Regions from separate parts of the Peribacillus sp. P4_B1 genome, predicted to be linked through region 2. Evidence: riboswitches for the same ligand, from Rfam matches in the RefSeq annotation. Region 2 holds a riboswitch; each other region holds the start of a gene.
What was found. A riboswitch is a leader RNA that binds a small molecule or an ion and turns the genes downstream of it on or off. The one in region 2 is predicted to bind preQ1.

Region 1 (6,040 bases), on a different contig from region 2:
AAATTGCTAAAATGGAGCGTTTGGACATGGAGATTCTCCCTGATTTTAAGACATTTCAAAGGTAAAATTACATACACATTTTAACAAACTATCGGAAAAAAATATATGCAGAATCCTAAATAAAAAAACAGGGGCCAATGCGGTCACCTGTTTTTTCTGAATAAGGATAGTTTCTTTTTCTTTTTTGCACGCTTATAGATAATGAAAAATAGTAAGAAAAGGAGTGCAAGTGCAGCTAGCGTATATTGGTTCATTTCAACGGATAGGAATCCATATGGGATTAGAGATAGGAAGAAAAAGTATATAAGGTTGCCTAGTGCCGTCGCAAATAAAAAATCCTTGAAAGTGACGGTGCTGACTCCAGCTGCCAAGTTAATTAAACTTGTTGGGATAAGCGGGAAAATCCTGCCGGTAAAAACGTACATGAAACCATGCTCTACAACAGTTTCTTGCCACTTTTTTCCCATCTTCTTTAAAAGAGGTTCCTGAAACCAGTTTCTTGCTGCATAAAAAATAAACCCTGACGCAACAACACTTGTAAACCAACTCCATAGGTAGCCATATATGAATCCGAATATCGTGACATTGATAGTCAGGAGCAATATTAAGGGGATGATTGTAAATGAATTTTGGACAAACATCAATACGAATGTCACAATAAATGTAAGCAATAAGTTTTCCATCAATATGCCAATAACTGAATCCAAGTCACTTTTCCAAATCAAAGTAAATAATTCTGCATTTGAAAAAATAAATAATGCCATTACCAATAGACCGGTTAAAGTCAGGACTTTTTTCAAAGGGTCACCACCATTCTGACTAATAGTTTATCATTTTCAAGTTCATTGGTGAAAACAGAGCTGTCGCATGATGCAGACAGCTCTGTTTACATTATAGTGGGTTAACGACGCGAGGATTCCTTTATAGCCACTTTTCAAACTGAATTCTTTTGTTCATTCCATAAATAATTGGCGCACCAATCAAGAGGACAACGAACTCACCAACAGCCGTGGTCATCCAGCTTAACCAGAATGGTAAGCCAAAGGCAAGGTTCAGTTCAATTGCAATTAAGAACATTGTGAATGTGAAAAAGATAATCGTGGCGAACATTCGTCCTTTAATGCTTTTTATGAACCGAGATACAAAAATGACAAGCAATAAGGCGAGTACGGATTGCCCTACCCCGAAAATCAAATCAAATGGCACCATCGGCGAAAAAAGCAGATTAGATATGAAGACGCCGCCCACGATACCGTAGATATACTTTTTATTGAATACAATCAGATGATTCAACATTTCCGGTACACGAAATTGGAACATCTCAAAAGCAATTGGTTTAAACACCAATGAGACCGCCACATACAAGGCAGCCAATAACCCGTTTATCACGAGTGTACGAACATTCATTTTACTCTCTCCCTAGTTTTTTATCGTGGGATGGTTACGAACCACGTTAAGGCTTTTGCCCGAAGATTAATAGTATCTCATGTAAGCTTGTTTGGTCAATTTGTAAAGAATGGTTGTATTTATAAGGCAGGGGAAGTCCAAAAGGATTTTGATTTATTGTAATGAAGGATGATATTATTTTTGTATGAACTTCAAAGGAGTGAAAATTATATGTGTATCGAGAGTGTCAAAAGCCATTTTAAACAATGGGACCGGGAAGGCGATGTAATGGAGTTCGAAACATCGAGTGCTACGGTGATTGAGGCAGCAGTTACCATCGGCGTTATCCCAGCACGGATCGCTAAGACTCTTTCCTTTAGGGGGGAAGGTGAACATGCTATTTTGGTTGTAGCGGCAGGGGACGCAAAAGTGGATAATAAGAAATTTCGTCAGGTGTTCGGATTCAAGGCACGAATGTTATCACCTGAGGAAGTGCTCGAACAAACAGGCCATGCCATCGGAGGAGTTTGCCCATTCGGACTTGCAAACAATCTAGATGTTTTTCTTGATGTATCAATGAAGCGCTTTGAGTCATTGTTCCCGGCATGCGGCAGTACGAACTCTGCAATAGAACTTACACTCGCTGAATTATTTGAATATTCAGGAGCAAAGGGTTGGGTGGATGTTTGTAAGGCTTGGGAAGGAGAGGGGAATGAGGAAACGGCGGTAGGCAATGCTGTTGATGGCATTTGATTTATGGTGCCAAAAAGATCCAGATGAATGGGATTGAGTCCACATGGGTGGACTTTATTTATTGATGACATGGACATTTTATTATTCAGTTAGCGGTTAAAGCCTTATAAACTTGTTCGAATGCGATTGCTCCAAAACTTTTGAAGAGGCAAACGCTCTTAAAGCGGTTCGTGATTGGTAAAACGTGCAGAAAGTTCATAAGCGGAGGATGAAAGATGTTAATTGGAAGCCATGGGAAAAGCAATAGCAGCTATCTTAGTCTTAAAACTCTTTATGAGGAAAATATCACGGTAAAGAGCATAGCCCAGGAGCTTGAGTTTTGCCATAAAAACGATCTGGCGCTGGATATCCAGAAAGCTCTGGAAAAAAAGAATTTTGATATATTGGCAGTGCAAGATCAAGGAGAAATCATCGGATATATAGATAGGGAAGAACTAGGTGAAGGGAGCGTTTCGGAATATTTAAGAAATTTTTCACCAAGGGAAATGGTTTCGGATTCAACCCCTTTGATCCAGCTTCTCCATATTTTTAAGAATAAAACAAGGGTGTTCGTATTGGAGAATAATTCAATTAAAAAGTTGATCACCCATGCCGACCTTCAAAAGCCTCCAATCAGGATGCTCATATTCGGATATATTACCTTATTGGAAATGAGGATGAGCGATATCATCATGGATAGATTTGGCGATGGCACCTGGCATCCAATGATCAGCGAAGACCGTTTAGAAAAAGCAACCGAATTATATAGGAGGAGAATCGATAAAAATGAAGATATCAATTTAATAGAGTGCCTGCAAATCAGTGATAAATTCGACATCATACATAAGGATAAACAACTGAGGTGTTTCTTCCAAATCCCTTCAAAAAGTAAAGGGAAAAAGGATGCCAATGCCATCCGGAAATTACGTGATAAGATTTCCCATGCTAATGAACTGGGTCTGGACATGTCGTGGATGGAAATCATTGAGGTTGTCGAGTCCTGTGGCCAACTGCTCGAAATCTCTGAATCCTATCAGTATGAAAAATAAGGATCCGGCTATCATGCTGGTTCTTTTTTATCGTTTAGATCCAGACAGAAAAAACTGCCCATATCAGGCAGTTTCCCCGTAAACTTAAAACTCCGGTAGTTGATCCAGGTTATTTTCTTTTATCCCATCGGGCTCACTCCGCAATATGTCACGGCCATATTTATGAAAGACGTCAACATTGGCCAGGTTGCCTGCTTTGGCTTCCGAAAGGGCAGTGGGGTAGTCGAGCTCGCGGCCGGAGTCCGTCTTGATGGCGATAATATTGTCCTCTTCATTTTTCCTTACGGCGATGATTTCTTCTTTTCCAGCTGAATCAAGTTGGTTTGCTTGCGGTGTTCCTTGCTGTTTATAGGATTCATAGGCTTTTTCAAATTGGTCCATGTTTTAGACACCTCCTATTTATAGGGTGAGCTATTTGGTCTGCAATATACAAACCGGATTTCGTCCGACTTGAGCCGTTAATTCGTCCAGAAGTGCCGACTTTTCGGCACTTTTTTTTAGTGAATGCTGTTGTCTTGGCCTTTTGAAGTGGCATGGCACTTGCATCTTGTATGTGTGGTAGTAAAAAAAATATCCACTTAAATTAAGGGAGGAATATGAATCATGAATGTAAAACAAGGGGAAAGCACTTTCAATGCAAAACAACAGCTTAGGACAATGAAGGCAGCAGTCGTCAATGAATTCAACCAAGAACTTGAGATTAAAGAAGTACCCATCCCAGACTTGGTTTATGGTGAGATATTAGTGAAAATTAAAGCATGTGGCGTGTGTCATACCGATTTACATGCGGTACATGGCGATTGGCCAGTTAAACCTAAACTTCCGCTTATCCCTGGACATGAGGGTGTAGGCATTATAGAAAAGGTGGCAGAAGGCGTAACTTCCTTGAAAGTAGGTGACCGTGTTGGGATCCCATGGCTTTACTCGGCCTGTGGCGATTGTGAGTATTGTCTGACTGGAAGGGAGACGCTTTGCTTGGATCAACTGAATGCAGGCTATTCCGTGGACGGGGGATATGCGGAATACTGTAAAGCACCTGCCAAATATGTGGTGAAGGTTCCTGAAGGGCTAGACTTTGCGGAAGTTTCACCGATTTTCTGTGCGGGTGTAACGACTTATAAAGCACTTAAAGTATCAGAAGCGAAACCTGGTGATTGGGTAGCGATCTATGGAATTGGCGGATTGGGACATGTTGCCCTTCAATATGCGAAAGCGATGGGCTTTAATGTCATTGCTGTCGATATTCAAGATGATAAGCTTGATCTGGCAACGGAGCTGGGGGCGGATTTCACTGTTAATGGGCTTAAGACTGATCCTGTACAAGCCATAAAGGATAAAGTTGGTGGTGTGCAGGCAGCCATTTCTGTAGCGGTTACGAAAAAGGCATTCGAACAGGCATACAGTTCAGTCAAGAGGGGCGGGACACTGGTCGTAGTTGGACTGCCGAATGATGAACTTCCAATCCCGATTTTTGATACAGTACTAAATGGGGTAACTGTAAAAGGGTCAATCGTAGGCACGAGAAAAGACTTACAGGAAGCTGTTCAATTTGCGGCAGAGGGAAAAGTAAGAACAAATATTGAAACAAGAACACTTGATGAAATCAACGACGTGTTTTCGATGATGGAAAAAGGAGAAATCAACGGGCGCATCGTATTGACTTTAGAATAAGAACAAAAGGAGGATGCCATAGAAAAGGGCATCCTCCTTTTTTGTATTTTTGTCTTATGTCTGGTTCTTCTCATTTAATATATAGCGCAGTTTCCTTATGGATATCTGCAAGCGTTTGGCAGCTTCATTCCGGTTGCCGTATGTTTTTTGCAGCGCCTGCAAGACGAGTTCCTTTCCAATTGTGGATTGAAGCTGTTTGATTTCTGTAAGGATTTCTTCAAGCATCAGTTCATCTTTCTCATTAAAGTCAGCCACCAGCTTTTTTCGCCACTCTTCAAGAAGGTTTTCAGTTGCCTCAGTCTCATTCGGAGGCTCTTTCTTGTTCGGAGTAATCTGGCTGTTAGTTAGTGAGATATCATTGGCGGTTATTTCTGACTTATGGTCTGCGAGAGTCAGCGTCCGCATGACCACATTAGATAGTTCGCGTATGTTGCCTGGCCAGTTGTGTTGCTGTAACTTTTCAATGGCTACATTGGAAAAAGAGATATCTCCCTGACCATTTCTCTCAATCAAATGCCGGACAAGCAGGGGAATATCCTCTTTACGTTTCCTTAAAGGCGGGATTTCTAGAGTCACAACGTTCAGTCGATAAAATAGATCTTCCCGGAATGTTTTTTTGTCAACTGCCTGCTGCAGGTTTTCATTGGAGGCCGCCACTAAACGGGCGTTCGTCCGTAATGTCCCGCTACTACCAACCCGCATGAATTCCCGCGTTTCCAAAACTCGAAGTAATTTGACTTGAATGGCCGGACTTGCATCAGCAATTTCATCAAGGAAAAGCGTCCCGTTCCCCGCAATTTCGAAAAAACCCTTTCTCAGTTGGGTCGCTCCGGTGAAAGCGCCCTTTTCATGACCGAATAATTCGCTTTCAAGCAGGGATTCAGTGATCGCTCCGCAATTGATGCCGATAAAAGGTTCATGGTTTCGGGGGCTGGCTATGTGGATGAAGCGTGAAAGCACTTCTTTCCCGCTTCCGGTTTCTCCTTCGATTAATACATTGACGGATTTTTGCGCAACCTTGAAGGCCGTTTCAATCAAATTCTTCATTAAAGGACTTTCACCGACAATGAGTCCTGAATCCTCGGCAAGCTTATGGATGAAATGCTGGTTCAAAGCTTCATTTTCATTCAATAGGTTGTCAATCTGCCTTTCCAGTACTTCAATATCCACGAAGGGTTTTTCCATGTAATCACTCGCGCCAA
Region 2 (6,040 bases):
CGGCTATTTACTCGTGAATTTTGCACATTTACTCGTGAATTCCGCACGTTTACTCGTGAATTTCGCGCGTTTACTCGTGAATTTCGCACGTTTACTCGTGAATTCATGCTACACTCTTGATTTCGCGCTGTTTATTCGTGAGTTCGGCTATTTACTCGTGGGTTTCGCACGTTTACTCGTGAGTTTTGCACATTTACTCGTGAATTCATGCTACATTCTTGATTTCGCGCTGTTTATTCGTGGGTTCGGCTTGTTTACGTGAGTTTTGCACGTTTACTCGTGAATTCCGCACATTTACTCGTCAATTCATGCTACACTCTTGATTTCGCGCTGTTTATTCGTGGGTTCGGCTATTTACTCGTGAATTTTGCACATTTACTCGTGGGTTTCGCACGTTTACTCGTGAGTTTTGCACATTTACTCGTGAATTCATGCTACATTCTTGATTTCGCGCTGTTTATTCGTGGGTTCGGCTTGTTTACTCGTGGGTTTCGCACGTTTACTCGTGAATTCATGCTACACTCTTGATTTCGCGCTGTTTACTCGTGGGGTTCGGCTATTTACTCGTGAGTTTTGCACGTTTACTCGTGAGTTTCGCACATTTACTCGTGAGTTTCGCACGTTTACTCGTGAATTCATGCTACACTCTTGATTTCGCGCTGTTTACTCGTGGGGTTCGGCTATTTACTCGTAAGTTTTGCACGTTTACTCGTGAATTCCGCACATTTACTCGTGAGTTTCGCACGTTTACTCGTGAATTCATGCTACACTCTTGATTCCGCACTTTTATTCGTGGGTTACTTCAGTCACGCAAAAAAAGGACCTAATTTGGCCCTTTTTTGTCTATTCCTTTATGTTTCCGATAATTGGCGCAGGAGAGCTTCATACATTCCCCCTGGACATGCGGACCATATTTTTCGCGAAAGGCCTCGAGGCAATAGCATTTATCTTCTTCCTTTTTGGTTCCATCCATCGGTGCATCCCTCCTAGAATTCAACCGGAGACTACGCGCTTTTCCAGTCTTACATTGATTCGTCCCAACAGTACGGCACCGATTGACTGAATGACTGTTTTAACGATGATTTGTCCGATAATCGCAGCGGGTACGGCTTCCCATGGCAATATATTGGCACCTAGTGGACTTAGGCCAATCACGACAAATATCACCGAATCGAAAAACCCTCCAACGATCCCGCTGTAAAACACCCTCCAACTCATCGGGAGCTTTAACCGGGTATAAATTTCCGTATCCGCTGTTTCTGCCACCACGAACGATAATGCAGAAGCAAATACAATCAATAACGTATCTCCTAATAAAAATGAAACACATGCAGATAAAATAAGTGCGGTGACGATACACATATAGGTTTTCGCACGGCCGAATTTATTCTGGACCAGATCTCGAAAGATGAAGGTTCCTCCGATGAGCAATGTACCCATCGGAATGATGAACATGCCCAAATGTAATGGATCAAAAGCTGCTGTAACCACATTCGCCGTGACGATGGATACTAAATAAAATAGAATTCTTAACATTTAATTCATTCTCCTTATACAGAAAAAACAGCACCCTAAGAAAGAGCACTGTTCCCCTTAGTTTTTTTGAGAGGGTAGCTAGAACCTCTTCCGCCGGAGCGGATTATCATTTCCTTATTTATCGTAGCTTGAAAACGGTTGGAAATCAAGAAGTTTCCATATGGCCTGATCCTAAAATGTATTCAAGCTTATATCCTTTCAATAATCGCCTTATGATTTCGTTTTGGTCACTGGGAATGGTGCGAATCCACGGATTTCATTTACAGACTCGATAAGCCAATATCCGCTTTGCCAAAGCTTAACACTTAGCAAATGTTCAAGGCTTTTGCCGATTCCTGTCGCAGAAAACTGCTTGACCGGCTGGATATAAAAAGCAGACAATCATTGATAGAGCTATGATACGATTTTGATATTGCAACCCTTTTTGTTTTTATTTGGCACGGACTTGATAAGGAGTGCTAGAAGTATAAACGCGAGGAGGAAAAAGAATAATGAAAAAACCAACGTTTGTCTATCCTATTTATATCGCAACCACACCAGAGAAGCTTTGGGAAGCCCTAACGAGTGGCGAATTCACAAAAAAATATCACTTTGGATGTCAAATCAAGTCATCCTTTCAAGAAGGCGCAACCGTTACATATTTGCTGGAAGATGGACGAATCACTGACCATGGAAATGTACTTAAGTGTGAGCCGCTGCAACTGCTCTCTTTTACATGGAACACGATAGGAGACGAAACACCCCGCGAGGATCCTTCTCGGGTCACTTTTCAACTGCAGCCAATGGATGATTCTACTGTAAAGTTAACACTTACGCATGAAGAGCTACTGGAGACCGATTTCGTATATGGTGACAATACCTTTAAGGGCATAAATAATGGATGGCCAGCTATTCTATGTAACCTGAAGAGCTTGCTTGAAACTGGACGGACCTTGCCGCCAATATATGTAGATCGGGTTAATTAGGTGTTAGTGGGAACTTATTTAAACATATCGAAAGTGAGCTGATATAGTATGGATACTCAAATAACTACGAAATTTAAAATAGGCAAGCCAACTAATGAGGTGTTTGAAGCCATAGTAACCCCTGAAAAAATCGGAAATTTCTGGTTCTCATCGAGTTCTGAAAGATGGGAGCCAGGCAGGACGCTTACATTGAGATATAACGAATACGATGCTGAAGTGGTTATACATGTATTAGAAGTCGAGGAAAATAGGAAAATCGTGTATTCGTGGGGAGGCAACGCCCAAGAAACGGTCGTTACAATTACATTAAAAGAGCTGGATAATACAAGTTCAATTATTGAAGTAAACGAATCAGGTTTGAAGGAAGACGACCCTGACATAATAAAAAAAATGATAGGACAAAAAGAGGGGTGGGTATATACTTTAACCTGTTTAAAGGGTTATTTAGAAAATGGCGTTACTAATTTGAGAGCGTCATTAATTTTTTAAGGTGCTGGTTCAGCTGAAAAAAGATCTCCAAAACCGGCAGTTGGGCATGCCGTCTGCCAGAACATTAACACTGACAATATTTAACTATGTTGTACCTGCCTTTACGATTTAATGATGTTCGAATATCGATAAAATGCCACCACTCAAATAAAGTGGTTAAAGAAAGCGGCTTACAAGTCGTCGATAGTCTATATAAATTTACGGGTAATGGGAAAAACTCAAGGATGGATTCCGTGAGTTTTTCACTTTCTGTTTGGTTTGACGCGAAATTCAATCGAAAATCACCTTTAGATACATGCCCTTCGAAGCTTTTTCATAGGCTTCAATTCCCATGTTCTTCACTTTTTCGGATAAACTGGATGCTCTCACCACTTGGGTTCCTTGAATGATGGAAGGATCCATCAGGCGCACTTTATTTTTCCGATGTAAATCATAGTCCAATTGATCTTCTTTCACCTTTACGTTACCATGGATCCTTTTTAACAGATTTTGCACTTCATCGTCTTCAGTGGAGCTTAACAAGGATATGACTTCTTCATCTGTACCAAGTAAGTCATCAAGGCTGATCAGGTTTTTAGCCAAAGCCAATTTTAACGTCTTTGCCAAGATATCATAGCCATATATATTAAGTGGGTCCATGAAAAAATCAATAACTTCACTGTAATACGTTTTCACAAACCATTCCGCCGAATCAATATTATCCAGATACATTCTTCCATTTACTATGATTACATGATCAAGAAAGTCATGAACGGATTCAAGTGTGATATATCCATACTGATGCATATCCCGGAGAGTATAATCCACCCGATCGGCACATAACCCAGGTGCTGGCTGTTCAAGCATTTCCCATTTTGATTGAACAATAATTTTACAATCATATCCATATTCCTTCAATATAAATGGGATTTCAGATTCCATAATGACATGATCATATATCTTTTCATGATAATCTTCATCTATACAATCCAGAACGAAATCAATAACATGTGAGAATGCAGTATGGGATACGTCATGCAGTAAGCCCGCGATTTGTTCCTCTAATGAACCGCCAAACGCCTTTATTAACAACATCACACCAATTGAATGGTCAAATCGTGTGACATCCCACTTCTCATTAACTAAATAACTTGCCCCACCCTGATGTATTCCCTTCAATCTTTGGACCGGTTTGCTTACTATCAGCTCTTCCAGAACTCCCTCTACAATGTGTTTCCCATAGATACTATCCAAAACTAGCAATAACTGCCTCCCCACCCATTAGTTTACTCATTACAGTTAGGTGATTTCACTGATTTTCTTCTGTAAAAATTATTTCCCCCTTTTCACCTTGCTCATATTGCTTTTTTGCCAATTTTTCCAATTCCTTTTCATCATTCAAATCGATATCAGGTAGATTGCCCTCAGCTTCATCCCCAATGAGTATCACTTCATTAGTTATTACTCGATTTGCTGGATACACCATTATAATGTCTTCCATAGGTTTTGTTTTATTATTAAAAGATTTATTGAATAAAAAACAGCCGGTAAATACTATGAATATTGTAGACAAAATAACTAATTTCCTTTTCATCTATTCATCCCTTCCAACGGGCTTGAGCTTCCTCCATTTTACCATAAAAGTATATTATTAGTTAATGGTGAATACTACTATGTTTGACGTTATAGTTAAACTCTAGTTACATTTAATGGTAAATCCTCACTTAAAAACAGCCATTTAGCAAAATGTCTAATCTTTGATATTTGTAAATCAGTACGGTATCATTCCATTTAACCAGTGGTCAATAAACAAGGGGGGGGGTGGAATGATGTCGCCAAGGAAATCGGCAGGTAAAGAATTATCCAGGGAAATGGTATTGACTGAAGCTAGAAACCTTTTTGCAACCTTAGGGTATTCGAACGTCTCAATGAGACAATTGGCTAAATCATTGGATTGCAGCCATGGAGCCATTTATTATCACTTTAAAAATAAGGCGGAAATATATTACAGTTTGGTGAAAACGGATTTTTCCGTTTTAAATCATTTAATCGATGATATCATCATGTCGGAAAATGACCCTTCTCAAAAAATCGAAAAGATTTTATTATGCTTCATTGAGTTTGGTTTAACACAACAGAATCATTATTCCATCATGTTTTTATCCAAGGAAAAAGAAATTCAGCAGTTGCTTCAATTCGATTCTAATAAAACCTATGAAAAGCTAATCCAATCCTTGACAGAATTAACCGACAACAAACTGAATCCTGCATCCATATGGTCCATTTTCCTTTCTCTTCACGGATTCATAACTTTTTATATCAATTCTGAACTATCCTATCCAGATGTAAAAGGTTTAGCTTATTTTCACGTGAAAAATATCATCAAGAACATTGTTTGATTTTTCACTAAAATTATTGACCAATGGTTAATTAAGTTTTGGGAGGTTGGAAAATGGTAAAGAAATTCCTTCATATCGAAGGACTCATGGTCCTTTTAGCGATGATCTACATCTATTCGTTATATGAATTCAGCTGGTGGATTTTCCTTTTATTTATTTTATCGCCTGATGTTTCCATGTTGGCCTATCTGATTGATGATCGAGTTGGAGCAAAGGTTTATAACCTATTTCACACTTATACCCTGTCCATTTTCATGATTTTGCTAGCCATTTTTCTAAAGTCAGATGCGCTTATGATGATCGGGTCAATTTGGACCGCACATATTGGAATGGATCGGTTATTTGGGTATGGCCTTAAATACACATCAGCCTTCAAAGCTACACACCTTCAAAAGGTATAGGTAGCTTTCCATATGTAAAAGGCAGTGTGATTACGCATCACACCGCCTTCTGTCTCAGATCTTTACACGCCTCGCTTGTTGCCCCATATATAGGTATGAAGCTGTGGCAGCACTTTCACATCATTCAATTCATCATCGGCTATCACTTTATCAATTAGCTCCTCGTATTTCCTCAAAAGCCCGCTGATCAATTGACGATCATCCGCCGTACTGCTGTCGTCATTGCCGACCTGCAGATAAAAAGGAATATCGGGGTAGCGGCCATGTACAT
Region 3 (6,040 bases), on a different contig from region 2:
AAACTTCGACATGGGCACCGAACCATAAACTTACCCAACCATGGCGCTTTGTCGTGGTGCATGGTGATAGCCGATTAAAACTCGCAGAGGCAACCCGTGCTTTCATGGCAGGCAAAGAGAAGGACCCGGAAAAGAAAGAAGCAGCCGGACAGCGAGGATATAATAAGCTTATAGATGTACCGATGTTTGTCGCGGTGATCATGGAAGAGAATCCGAATCCTATGACACGTGAAGAAGATTATGCGGCTACAAGTGCCTTGATCCAGAATTTCAGCCTGCTTGCCTGGGAACAAGGAATCGGGCTGATATGGGAAACATACGGCATGATACACAGCATCGAGTTTCGTGAAGCTTTAGGCGTGAAACCCGGAGAGAAGATTGTCGGCAGCCTTCACGTCGGCTATCCCGATATGATCCCTGCCCCTCGGCCAAGGAACGCGATCGATCAACTCCTGACAATTATGGACTGATATAAAAGGAAAGCCTCCAATCTTCTATTTGGAGGCTTTCCTTTTATATTTAAGAGCAAAACGCAGGCAAATGTTGTTTTTCACTTATAATAACCCCTTAAAGAAGATTATTTAATAGCCGGCACCTTAATTTTCAAGTTGAATTCTTCACTTTTATAGGTGAAATCCAAATACCCTTGATGTTTTTTCACGATATCAGCGATGATTTTCGTACCCATCCCTTCATGCTGCCCCCATTTCGTGGTTTGACCGTATTTTTCAAACAGTCCGTCCAGAATGGGATTAGGTACTGGCAGACAACTGTTACTGCATGATAATAGGTACATACCACTCCGTTTATAAAAATGGAGCGTAATTTGGGCTATCTCCCTTCTTTCCTCCTGCCATGATGCAGCAGCTTCTATCGCATTTGCGAGGACATTCCCTATCAGTGCCACAACGTCATGATCCTTTAAAGGTAAAGATGAGAGGGGAACGTTTAACTATTTATCGCCCATTACCATGCTCGTCATTTTGCCGACATTGTTTTTAGGAGGCACAGGTTTACATGAGTTAACAAACAAGCATTTCCTGCTGCCGATTTTCAACATCTTCGCACTCTTTAAAGAATTGATATATGGTGTGATTGATATTCAGAATATCTTCCTGACAGCAAGCTCCCTCATTGTCTCGATCATCCTCTTCTTTGCTGTCTCAAGGATATTATTCTTAAAGGACAAATGGGTACTGAACTAAACCTGACGCGCTGAACCCTCGGCGCGTCTTTTATTCATTCGAACTTAATTGTTTTCCATCATTCGTTTTTCACAATCATGGAATTCAACTTATTATTGGCGGGGACAATTCATATCCAAAAAAACCTCCCTTTTCAAGGAGGTCCCTAAACGCTCATACTCAAAAGAACTCGTGATATAAGGCCTGAATGGCCGTCTCTTCACTGTTCCCTTTCACACCGAACATCATGCTTACTTCCGAAGAGCCTTGGTTGATCATTTCAATGTTCACCTTTGCTTCGGCCAGCGCTTTTGACGCCCTTGCCGTTGTACCGACATTATGACGCATTCCTTCACCTACAATCATGATCAAAGCAAGATCATGCTCCACATTCACCTCATCGGCATGTAGCTCTTTCTTGATTCGTGAAATGATTTTCTTCTCGGTTTCACCCTCCATCTGGTCCTGCCTTAGAATAAGTGTCACATCATCGATGCCTGATGGAATATGCTCATACGAAACACCGTAATCTTCAAGGATATGCAGCAGTTTCCGGCCAAAACCAACTTCCCGGTTCATCAAATATTTGCTAATGTAAATACTGCAAAATCCTTTATCACTTGCAATCCCAATAACCGGCCCATTCGTATTAGCCCGTGTACTTACAATGCGGGTCCCTTGCGCAGCCGGATTGTTTGTATTTTGTATATGGACTGGTATTCCCGCACGGAATGCAGGAATCAGCGCCTCGTCATGAAATACCGAGAAACCGGCATAAGAAAGCTCCCGCATTTCGCGATAGGTCAATTCCCTGATTCCCTTCGGATTGGAAACCACATTTGGATTCACCGCATAAACGGCATCCACGTCCGTAAAGTTCTCATACAAATCGGCTTTGACCCCATTCGCAAGAATCGAACCCGTAATATCGGAACCGCTTCTTGAAAATGTTAAAACCTCACCATCTAACGTGTATCCGAAGAACCCTGGGAATACTACGATTCCTGGCTCATCACGCAAGGCATATAACCGATCATACGATTCTGGCATCACCTGGGTAAATCCATCTTCATCCGTTACGATCAAGCCAGCCTTCTTTGGATTTATATACTGAGCCTCTACACCACGGCTTTGAAAATAACCTGCAACCAGCTTCGCATTATTATCCTCGCCACTGGCCATTAAAGCATCCAAATAGCGCTTCGGGTTAGATTGGTCTCCATGCAACAGTGCTTTTAGATTTCCATGAATCCCAGTGATGACCTCCTCGGATATATCCAGCTCTTCAGCAATGCTCGCATAGCGGGATACCACATCTTCTATCAAATGCTCTCCGTTATCCCCGCGCAGCTGCTGTTCCGCAGCCTCAATCAATAGATCCGTCACCTTTATATCATTTGAATTGCGTTTCCCTGGAGCCGAAACGACAACAATCTTCCTCTCTGGATCAGCAACTACAATTTCGAATACCTTTTTCACCTGTTCACCTGACGCAAGTGAACTTCCGCCAAACTTTGCAACCTTCATCACGACATCCCCTATTTTTGAAAATATTCTGTCAAAATTAACTCTTCCTATTATTACGTTTTTTTACGAAACAATCAAGTGTTAATTCCTTGGTAGGAGGACATTTGTATTTTTAAAGAATACAAAATAGTGAGTTTACTGAATGAGAATAGCAAAAAACCAAAAAAAAGACAACGGCATAAGCCAGTTGTCTTTTTCTAATCTTTAGCGATTATCCACCGTTTCCGGGTATAAGTCATGATTCATCAAGCGGTAATCCGCCATTTCTTCATACTTCGTACCTGGTTTACCATAATTTGTGTAAGGATCGATGGAGATTCCGCCCCTAGGTGTAAACTTGCCCCAGACTTCAATATATTTGGGATCCATCAACTCGATTAAATCATTCATGATGATGTTCATGCAGTCTTCATGGAAATCACCATGATTACGGAAGCTGAATAAATAAAGTTTCAATGACTTGCTTTCCACCATCTTCACACTTGGAATATAGCTGATGTAAATGGTTGCAAAGTCCGGCTGGCCCGTTATTGGACATAAGCTAGTGAATTCCGGGCAATTGAATTTGACGAAATAGTCCCGGTTCGGATGCTTGTTATCGAATGATTCCAGAATTTCAGGCGCATAGTCAAATGTATATTTTGTCCCTTGATTCCCAAGCAGTGTGATATCTTTTTTTAATTCTTCTTCTTTTCTTCCAGACATAAAAAGTCCTCCTCATCCACGTTTGTCAGGGGAGATTCATAAAATGGGCCTCTATATAACAAAAACCATATCTCCTCAAAGATATGGTTGATTCGCAAAAAAATAATCAAAGCCATAGTTTTTTTAAGAGGGTGAAGCTATGAACCTCTCCCGTTTATCGGGAAATATTTAAAATTGTCATAGTAAATATAGAAAAAAAAATCTAATCTGTCAATCTACTTTTTATTTTAGTTTGATTCCTACACGTATTCGGCTTAAAATGTAGAAGAAGTTTATCCTACATGAAGGAAGAGATTAAAGCAATGTGGATTTTTGCGGCTCTTATCACCAGTTTATGTTTCGGAATCAATAACAGCATTTTTAAATGGAGTAACGGAAAGGGTTACTCAAAGGTACATATCCAATTTTTCTTTTATTTTACCGCCTTCATCATGGCACTTTTATATAGCGGATTTGTAGATGGCTTGACTACTAACTGGCCATCCATCTTGCTTGGTGGAGCCATTGGTGTACTGAACGCTAACGGTAATATCCAGATGGCAAGTGCCTTTGAAAAAGGACCGGCAAGTTTGACATCACCACTGATTGCGGCAAATGCAATATTTCCCATCCTCTGTGCTGCATTAATTTTTCATGAGCATATTTCTTCACTGCAGTGGAGCGGAATTGTCTGCATGCTGCTCGCTACCCTTGTCATTCAGTATACACCTAATGCTAAGGGCAATCATCAATATTTACCTTGGATGATGCACACATTATTCGCGATTTTCTCATTTGGTGTGCTAGGTATCTTAATGACGACATCAACCCGTCTTCATTTAAACTCCCTTGATATCCTAGTATCAATGTATGGTGGCGGAACACTTTATCTCATTTCGGCATTAGCCATCAAGAATGAGAAGATTAAGTTAATGGAAGTGAAAATTGGATCACTCGTAGGGTTATTAAGCATCATAGCCTATGGATGTTATTTCTTTGCATTAAATACTGGAATCGCCAGCATCATCTTTCCTGTCGTCAGCCTGAACTGTTTAGTTGTCGTATTCGCTGGTTGTTATTTATTCAAAGAAAAACTTAAATCCTATCAAATTGCCGGCGTACTTGCAGCATTAATCGGAATTATCTTAACGAAAATATGAATAGTTAATTTTACAAAAACAACCTGGCTGTTATGCGCACACAAGCCAGGTCGTCTTTATATAGCCGCAAAAAAGGGTATGGTCTGACCCCAATACACAAGCCTTGTACACATAAAAATAGGCTCTTTTCGTAAAGATTGTTGTTTTTAAAACGAAACTATTTAAGGTTGATTGGAGCAGAAGTGCGAGACTCCTGCGGGAGCAGCGGGACAGGTGAGACCCCACAGGCGTTTACGCCGAGGAGGCTCACCGCCCGCACCAAGGAAAGCGAGCATCTGGAGGGGAAATCAACCACAACTCACTACCTGGTAAATAGCAACAAAGTATGTGAAAACAGCCTAAAAATAAATAAGGAAATGGAGTCTGTCAAAAAAAGTGTTGACATTCCCTTGAAAATATCAGATAATTTTGAATATTAAATCCCCACACTTGCTACTTCGCAATGTTTGAAAAGTCTTCCCCCACGGGTATAAAAGAAGTAGGTACAACCACCTCATTACTGAACCAAGAAAGGAAAGATGCATAATGGTAAAAGTTACAGTAACAGTTGATTTCCAAGGAAAATCTTATCAAACTAACGTCCTTACTAAACCAGGTACTAATCAAGAAGAAATTTTACAACAAGCCTTTAATCAAGTGGAAAAACAATGGAAAGCTTAAAAAAGCAGGCATCGCTTTAGATACCTGCTTTTTTTATTACCCTTTTAGACATAATCATCAAAATTACTTTTCGCATTTCAATCCAGATTTATTGTATTTCATTTATAGTATTCTAATGAATTTTTTCTATTCAAAGAACTCCTCGATAACGATTTTCCCCTAAATCCACTTTTAATAACTTTTCCCACATAATACCAATTTGGATGTGTCAGTTTGTGAACATTCAACTCTCAATCTGAATCAGAAAAAAAGAGCGACTTTGTTTATGTTCCTTTTAAACTACATCCCTTACTAATGGCATTGAACGTTCCTGAAGGCTATTGGAGAGCAGACTATACGCAACTACTTTCTTCTTGTACTGTTTAACTACATCCACGTGGTCGTTGTAAATGTACAAAAATAACCTAACATCCTTCTTGCCTTTTTTAGTATCAATGACTAATGGAGCCCCACTGTTCTCTGGATGTAAAAATAATTGTTCGTTACCCGGAAATATATGATTCTTTTTCAAAAATTTAGCTTTGTTGAAATAATTAATAACTTGAATTTTTTCTTCACCTTCCAACCGTTTTCCGTCAAAGGTTACGATGGCATTCGCGTCACTAAGTTCTGAATGCATTTCAAATTTGCTGAGAATCCAATTCACTGCATCTGTTGGAAGACAGGTAACTAATAATTTAATCAAACTTATGAGAATTGTCAAAATCAAAACCGGCAATGTCATATTCATCATCTCCGCTAAGGCATAGTTAACTACTATATCACTTATTATATCAAAAGAGCGGAAAGCTTTTCTTAGGAAATGTGTCCGTTCTATTAACGTTT

Region 1: linked by a shared signal. The riboswitch ahead of AC1DVK_RS15815 (QueT transporter family protein) and the one ahead of AC1DVK_RS21390 (VUT family protein) in region 2 are both predicted to bind preQ1.
Region 3: linked by a shared signal. The riboswitch ahead of queF (preQ(1) synthase) and the one ahead of AC1DVK_RS21390 (VUT family protein) in region 2 are both predicted to bind preQ1.

Annotation. Positions count from the first base shown of each region.
Region 1 covers NZ_JBFUHM010000026.1:42,282-48,321, reverse strand. The annotation lists gene AC1DVK_RS15825 (PAS domain S-box protein) at 1-28, opposite strand, end outside; gene AC1DVK_RS15820 (TVP38/TMEM64 family protein) at 144-800, opposite strand; gene AC1DVK_RS15815 (QueT transporter family protein) at 922-1,407, opposite strand; PreQ1 riboswitch class I at 1,414-1,458, opposite strand; gene AC1DVK_RS15810 (YbaK/EbsC family protein) at 1,618-2,139, shown strand; gene AC1DVK_RS15805 (hypothetical protein) at 2,355-3,167, shown strand; gene AC1DVK_RS15800 (DUF3892 domain-containing protein) at 3,252-3,548, opposite strand; gene adhP (alcohol dehydrogenase AdhP) at 3,825-4,838, shown strand; gene AC1DVK_RS15790 (sigma-54-dependent transcriptional regulator) at 4,893-6,040, opposite strand, start outside.
Region 2 covers NZ_JBFUHM010000048.1:13,745-19,784, forward strand. The annotation lists gene AC1DVK_RS21365 (hypothetical protein) at 1-120, shown strand, start outside; gene AC1DVK_RS21370 (hypothetical protein) at 98-262, shown strand; gene AC1DVK_RS21375 (hypothetical protein) at 259-528, shown strand; gene AC1DVK_RS21380 (hypothetical protein) at 567-776, shown strand; gene AC1DVK_RS21385 (hypothetical protein) at 824-973, opposite strand; gene AC1DVK_RS21390 (VUT family protein) at 994-1,536, opposite strand; PreQ1 riboswitch class I at 1,588-1,630, opposite strand; gene AC1DVK_RS21395 (hypothetical protein) at 1,747-1,917, opposite strand; gene AC1DVK_RS21400 (SRPBCC family protein) at 2,028-2,501, shown strand; gene AC1DVK_RS21405 (SRPBCC family protein) at 2,550-2,990, shown strand; gene AC1DVK_RS21410 (HD domain-containing protein) at 3,261-4,232, opposite strand; gene AC1DVK_RS21415 (hypothetical protein) at 4,279-4,563, opposite strand; gene AC1DVK_RS21420 (TetR/AcrR family transcriptional regulator) at 4,799-5,368, shown strand; gene AC1DVK_RS21425 (DUF4260 domain-containing protein) at 5,422-5,769, shown strand; gene queE (7-carboxy-7-deazaguanine synthase QueE) at 5,832-6,040, opposite strand, start outside.
Region 3 covers NZ_JBFUHM010000050.1:21,195-27,234, forward strand. The annotation lists gene AC1DVK_RS21775 (nitroreductase family protein) at 1-470, shown strand, start outside; gene AC1DVK_RS21780 (GHKL domain-containing protein) at 578-907, opposite strand; gene AC1DVK_RS21785 (hypothetical protein) at 972-1,205, shown strand; gene AC1DVK_RS21790 (aspartate kinase) at 1,365-2,711, opposite strand; gene queF (preQ(1) synthase) at 2,916-3,416, opposite strand; PreQ1 riboswitch class I at 3,525-3,570, opposite strand; gene AC1DVK_RS21800 (DMT family transporter) at 3,698-4,555, shown strand; gene AC1DVK_RS21805 (hypothetical protein) at 4,696-4,974, shown strand; gene AC1DVK_RS21810 (BA3454 family stress response protein) at 5,081-5,215, shown strand; gene AC1DVK_RS21815 (YfmQ family protein) at 5,490-5,939, opposite strand.